DNA from 3 places in the Enterobacter dykesii genome. Region 2 is predicted to be linked to each of the others. Evidence: predicted binding sites of a transcription regulator. Region 2 holds the regulator's gene; each other region holds the start of a gene.
The links. The regulator CRP, encoded in region 2, controls carbon source genes, mostly activating them, when cyclic AMP is high. The targets are predictions, from matches to a motif close to ATGTGANNNNNNTCACAT.

Region 1 (2,271 bases), 390 kb from region 2:
GGCTGAATTCACCCGTCGTATGAAAGGTGATATGCCGTCTGACTTCGACGCGAAAGCGAACGAGTTCATCGCTAAGCTGCAGGCGAACCCGTCTAAAATCGCGAGCCGTAAAGCGTCTCAGAATGCGATTGAAGCGTTCGGCCCTTGGCTTCCAGAATTCCTGGGCGGCTCCGCTGACCTGGCGCCATCTAACCTGACCCTGTGGTCTGGTTCTAAGCCAATCAACGAAGATAATGCCGGTAACTACATCCATTACGGTGTACGTGAATTCGGTATGACCGCGATTGCCAACGGTATCTCCCTGCACGGCGGTTTCCTGCCGTACACCTCTACCTTCCTGATGTTTGTCGAATATGCACGTAACGCCGTGCGTATGGCCGCGCTGATGAAACAGCGTCAGGTGATGGTCTACACCCACGACTCCATCGGTCTGGGCGAAGATGGTCCAACTCACCAGCCGGTAGAGCAGGTGGCTTCCCTGCGCGTGACGCCGAACATGAGCACATGGCGTCCATGTGACCAGGTGGAATCCGCAGTGGCGTGGAAATACGGCGTTGAGCGTCAGGACGGTCCAACCGCGCTGATCCTCTCCCGTCAGAACCTGGCACAGCAGGAGCGTACGCCTGAGCAGTTGGCGAACATCGCTCGCGGTGGTTACGTGCTGAAAGATTGCGCGGGCCAGCCAGAGCTGATCTTTATCGCCACCGGTTCTGAAGTTGAACTGGCGGTTGCAGCGTGGGAAAAACTGACTGCCGAAGGCGTGAAGGCGCGCGTGGTCTCCATGCCGTCAACCGATGCGTTCGACAAACAGGATGCCGCATACCGTGAATCCGTGCTGCCTAAAGCGGTTTCCGCTCGCGTGGCAGTGGAAGCGGGTATCGCTGACTACTGGTTCAAATACGTGGGCCTGAACGGCGCTATCGTCGGTATGACCACCTTCGGTGAATCTGCTCCTGCAGAACAGCTGTTCGAAGAGTTCGGCTTCACCGTTGAGAATGTTGTCGCGAAAGCGAAAGAACTGCTGTAATTGTTTGTAAGGTGCGGGCTGATGCCCTCACCCCAGCCCTCTCCCACGGGAGAGGGTGCAAACACTAAAAAACGGTAACCTCTCGGTTACCGTTTTGCTTTTCCCCTGCCGCCATTATTCCACCTAAAATGTGACGCAAGTCATATAGCTCGCTTATTCATCTGGACAGACATTCCTTTTATTCCCCGATTCGCTTATTCTTGCTGAAGCGTTTCAGTCGATTAAATGTTCGACAATTGACCAATCAATCGCAGTTTGTGACAGCAAGGATTCCCCTTCGGGCGTAGCTGGATTACTCTTTCAGCCACCTCAAACTCAGGGATTGCTTTGCAGGAGATCTATGACCGTACGCGTAGCGATTAATGGCTTCGGTCGCATCGGACGTAACGTGGTTCGTGCTTTATATGAATCCGGACGTCGGGCGGAAATAACCGTGGTGGCAATCAATGAACTGGCGGATGCTACGGGCATGGCGCATTTGTTGAAATATGACACCAGCCACGGACGCTTTGCCTGGGACGTACGCCAGGAAAGAGATCGGCTTTTTGTTGGTGATGACGCTATTCGTGTACTGCATGAGAACAGCATCTCCGGGCTACCCTGGCGTGAACTGGGCGTGGATGTGGTGCTTGACTGTACAGGCGTGTACGGCAACCGCGAACATGGCGAAGCGCATCTTGCTGCAGGCGCGAAAAAAGTCCTGTTTTCTCATCCCGGCAGTAACGACCTCGACGCGACCGTCGTGTTTGGCGTCAACCAGCATGAGCTGCAGGCCGAACACCGCATTGTTTCCAACGCCTCCTGTACCACCAACTGCATTATTCCGGTCATCAAACTGTTAGACGATGCGTATGGCATTGAATCCGGCACCGTGACCACGATTCACTCCGCCATGCACGATCAGCAGGTTATCGACGCCTACCATCCGGATTTACGACGCACTCGCGCGGCGAGCCAGTCAATCATTCCGGTGGACACGAAACTGGCTGCAGGGATCACCCGAATTTTTCCGCAGTTTAATGACCGGTTTGAAGCGATTGCCGTGCGCGTCCCGACGATTAACGTCACCGCAATCGACCTTAGCGTGACGGTGAAAAAACCGGTAAAAGCCTGTGAAGTCAACCTCTTGCTGCAAAAAGCGGCACAGGGGGCATTTCATGGTATAGTTGACTATACGGAATTACCGTTGGTCTCAGTAGATTTTAACCACGACCCGCACAGCGCCATCGTCGATGGCACGCAAA
Region 2 (2,271 bases):
CCCGTACCATAATGTCCCCAGGGCGTAGATCAGCAGCGGCTCCCACACCGGCATGTTCCCGGCGAGGCTCAGCGTGAAAATGGCCGCAATCAGCGAAGCGGGAAGCAGGCGGGCATGCAGCGAACTGATTTCCGCCGTGACGCCAAGGGTCATCGCCAGCACGGTCAGGATCAGCGGCAGCGGGATATCCCGGGCAAGCAGAAGCTGCACGGCGAGGCTACACCCGGCAAACAGGCAGCCGCCGATAATCAGGCGTTTGAAAAAGCGCTTATGCGGCGTGTCAAGACCGGCAATATTGCAGCAGGCGGGCACGAGGGAGAACAGCAGACCTTGCTGAAGATGTCCGAGGATCAGGCCTATGGCCACAGGAAGACACAACACCAGCGTTTGTCGCAGTGCGTAGTTAACTTCCGGGTGATAGATCAGCCTGCGCCACATGGGGAGTAGAGACAAAAACGGCGTGACACCTTGCGATGGCACGCCGTTTAAGCGGAATTAACGCGTTCCGTAGACCACGATGGTTTTACCGTGGGCGGAGATCAGGTTTTGATCTTCCAGCATTTTCAGGATACGGCCCACTGTTTCACGGGAGCAACCGACGATCTGACCAATTTCCTGACGGGTAATTTTTATTTGCATGCCGTCCGGGTGGGTCATGGCGTCTGGCTGTTTCGCCAGGTTCAGCAGGGTTTGCGCGATACGGCCGGTAACGTCCAGGAAGGCGAGGTTACCCACTTTCTCTGACGTCACCTGCAGACGGCGCGCCATCTGGGAAGAAAGACGCATCAGGATGTCAGGGTTAACCTGAATCAGCTGACGGAACTTCTTGTAAGAAATTTCAGCCACTTCACATGCTGTCTTTGCACGAACCCAGGCGCTACGTTCCTGGCCCTCTTCAAACAGGCCCAGTTCACCGATGAAATCGCCCTGGTTCAGATAAGAAAGGATCATCTCTTTCCCTTCTTCATCTTTGATCAGCACTGCCACCGAGCCTTTAACGATGTAATACAACGTTTCCGCTTTTTCACCCTGGTGAATCAGCGTGCTCTTCGATGGGTACTTATGAATGTGGCAATGAGACAAGAACCATTCGAGAGTCGGGTCTGTTTGCGGTTTGCCAAGCACCATGCGCTGTTATCCTCTGTTATAAGCTGTCACCAGAGTCATCAGATGCATCCGGACTCTGGGGTTGCAATCGAATTCTTACCCATACCCTGGGAAGTCGGCTACCGTAACGTTTCGCAGCCAGTAAAGTTTGATGTCCTCTGCATACATGTGTAACGTCAATGTATTACTGTAGCATCCTGAGTGTTTTAGCATAGCTTTCGCCGCGTGTCTCCTGGTGTCTCGCTTCAGCATGATGCAGGTCGCCTTCCATTGCGAGAAATGTAACGCACGCGTAATCTGTCACCAAAAATGCAACGTTGGAGTTAATGAATATGCAAGCGCGCGTGAAATGGGTTGAAGGTTTAACGTTCCTGGGCGAGTCCGCGTCAGGACACCAGATTTTGATGGACGGTAACTCCGGCGATAAAGCGCCAAGCCCAATGGAAATGGTGCTGATGGCGGCAGGCGGATGCAGCGCGATTGACGTAGTGTCGATTCTGCAAAAAGGTCGTCATGACGTGACGGATTGTGAGGTTAAACTCACGTCAGAACGTCGCGAAGAGGCGCCACGCCTGTTCACCCATATTAACCTGCACTTTGTGGTCACCGGTAAAGAGCTGAAAGACGCGGCGGTCTCGCGTGCGGTGGACCTGTCTGCGGAGAAGTACTGCTCTGTGGCGTTAATGCTGGAGAAAGCGGTAAAAATCACGCATTCGTATGAAGTGATCGAGGCGTGATTGATGGGGCATCGTGCGTGTTGATGCCCTCACCCTAACCCTCTCCTACAGGGAGAGGGAACATGCTCACGCGATCTGTTTCCCTTCCATCAGTCGCTCCACCAGCGGCGTCATGATGAGCTCCATCGCCAGCCCCATTTTTCCGCCCGGCACGACTAACGTATTCATGTGCGAAATAAACGAGCCCTGCAGCATTGCCAGCAGCCACGGGTAATCAATGCCTGCGAGATTGCGGAAATGGATCACCACAAAGCTCTCATCCAGCGACGGGATGCTTTTAGCGGCAAACGGGTTTGAGGTGTCCACCGTCGGCACGCGCTGGAAGTTGATATGGGTGCGGGAAAACTGCGGCGTCAGGAAGTTAATGTAATCCTCCATGGAGCGCACCACGGAGTCCATCACTGCCTCTCGCGAATGGCCGCGCTCG
Region 3 (2,271 bases), 2.1 Mb from region 2:
GCGATTGTCTCGCTGACCATCACCGAGAAAGGGTACTGCCACTCACCGGCGACCGGCCAACTGATGCTCGATCACCCTTTTATCGTCGCCGACCTGCAAAACCCGCACCAGCCGAAATCCGCGCCAGGCGTGGTGGTGGAAGCGTTGGCGCGTCGCAAAGCGGCGGGTCTGCCGGCGTTTAGCGTGATGTCCTGCGACAACATGCCGGAGAACGGCCACGTGATGCGCAATGTGGCCTGCGCGTACGCCCGGGCGGTAGACGGCGAGCTGGCGGACTGGATCGAGGCCAACGTCACCTTCCCGTCAACCATGGTGGACCGCATCGTGCCGGCGGTTACGCCTGATACGCTGGATAAAATTGAACGGCTGACCGGCGTGCGTGACCCGGCGGCGGTCGCCTGTGAACCGTTCCGCCAGTGGGTGATCGAAGACAACTTTGTGGCAGGACGTCCCGAGTGGGAAAAAGCCGGAGCCGAGCTTGTGTCAGACGTGATCCCGTTTGAAGAGATGAAGCTGCGCATGCTCAACGGCAGCCACTCGTTCCTGGCGTACCTGGGCTACCTGGCCGGATACCAGCATATCAACGACTGTATGGAAGATGAGAACTACCGCCTCGCCGCGCACGCGCTGATGCTTAACGAGCAGGCGCCCACGCTGAAAGTGAAGGGCGTTGATTTAGCTCGGTATGCCGATCTCCTGATTGCCCGCTACGGCAACCCGGCTCTGCGCCACAGGACATGGCAAATCGCGATGGACGGCAGCCAGAAGCTCCCGCAGCGTATGCTGGACTCCGTGCGCTGGCACCTGGTCCACCAGAAACCTTTCCCACTGCTGGCGCTGGGTGTGGCAGGGTGGATGCGCTATGTCGGCGGCGTGGATGAGAAGGGTAACGCCATCGACGTGAGCGATCCGCAGCTGGCGGTGATTCAGGCGGCGGTGAACGGAAGTGCGGAAGGGGAAAGCCGGGTCAACGCGCTGCTCGGCATTGAGGCCATATTTGGTAAAGAGTTACCGCAGGAGCCGCGCTTTGTGGCTGCGGTGATGGCCGCGTACCGGTCGTTGCTGCAACAGGGGGCGAAAGCGACCGTCGCGCATTACGCGTCTCAACGGTAATTCAGCACATGCCGCCGTGCGCGGCGGCATGTCTGCGCACAGCTTAGTGCATCCCCAGGCGAATCAGCTCAATCGGCTCGAACTTACCTTCGCATCCTTCCACTTCAACCGTTTTGCTGCGGCGTACCTGCGCGGCATCCAGCCCGTCGCTGTGGATCGCTTTAATCACGCCAGTTTTACCCGTGCCGCTAATCATGACGCGGCTGCCGGTGGTGATTGCATTGCGGTTACGGTCGTATGTCATCATGGTATATTCTCCTCTCTAACCTGTTCGTTACGGCGCTATTTCGGGTTTTGCCGTTCACGGGGCATATAAATACGCCTGTCCGCGCTTCATGTTTTTGTTTTTGATCAAACTCACACTTTTTTCTTTATTTCGTCGGGCGCTGACGGTTCAGGACGGTAATTTACAAAGGGGACCATTATTTTCATTAATTGATAGTTTCGACAGGGAAGCGTTGAGGGTTGGTTTATATTCCCGATGTCATCCTGTGTGCAGGAAATAACCCTTTCATCGGAATAAGGAGTCAGGCTTATGTATAAGAACATTTTGATGCCTGTAGACGTGTTTGAAATGGATTTGAGCGACAAAGCGGTTCGCCACGCGGCAAGCCTTGCGAAAGCTGAGGGCGCGTCGATCACCCTGGTCAATATTCTGCCTGCCAGCAGCCGGTCTCTGCTGCGCGGTTTCAACGCCGATATTAAAAAGTTTGAAGAGTATATGACTGCGGAATCCGGGAAGAAAATGAACGAGTTAAAAAGACTGTTCGATATCGCCCCTGAGAATATTCACAGCATGGTGCGTTTTGGCAACGTCCGCGATGAAATTATCAAGCTAAGCAAGGAGGGGAAATATGATGCGATTGTCATCGGGTCGAAAAATCCAAGCATCTCCACCCATCTGCTGGGTTCAAATGCGGAATCTATTCTGCGCTACGCCACGATCCCGGTGTTAGTCGTTCGCTAATCACGCCGCCGCACCCGAAAGGGGCGGCGAATATTACTCTTCGCTAAACCACTCGCTATTTTCCTGACGAATAAGCTGCACGGATTCGCTGATTTCCTGCAGATGCAGCGTCATCGCTTTTTCCACGCCGTCCGCATCGCGTTTTTCCAGCGCGCTGAAAATATCATGATGCTGTCGGAGCAGCATTTCCG

Region 1: epd (erythrose-4-phosphate dehydrogenase) is a predicted target of CRP. The motif match lies at 1,156-1,173, and genes of this name have one in related genera.
Region 3: ydfZ (putative selenium delivery protein YdfZ) is a predicted target of CRP. The motif match lies at 1,459-1,476, and genes of this name have one in related genera.

What each region holds. Positions count from the first base shown of each region.
Region 1 covers NZ_CP126604.1:3,752,188-3,754,458, reverse strand. The annotation lists gene tkt (transketolase) at 1-1,027, shown strand, start outside; gene epd (erythrose-4-phosphate dehydrogenase) at 1,368-2,271, shown strand, end outside.
Region 2 covers NZ_CP126604.1:4,143,391-4,145,661, reverse strand. The annotation lists gene F0320_RS19880 (YccS/YhfK family putative transporter) at 1-438, opposite strand, end outside; gene crp (cAMP-activated global transcriptional regulator CRP) at 496-1,128, opposite strand; gene F0320_RS19870 (OsmC family protein) at 1,440-1,844, shown strand; gene F0320_RS19865 (phosphoribulokinase) at 1,911-2,271, opposite strand, start outside.
Region 3 covers NZ_CP126604.1:2,052,694-2,054,964, forward strand. The annotation lists gene F0320_RS09940 (mannitol dehydrogenase family protein) at 1-1,113, shown strand, start outside; gene ydfZ (putative selenium delivery protein YdfZ) at 1,157-1,360, opposite strand; gene F0320_RS09950 (universal stress protein) at 1,649-2,080, shown strand; gene F0320_RS09955 (GntR family transcriptional regulator) at 2,114-2,271, opposite strand, start outside.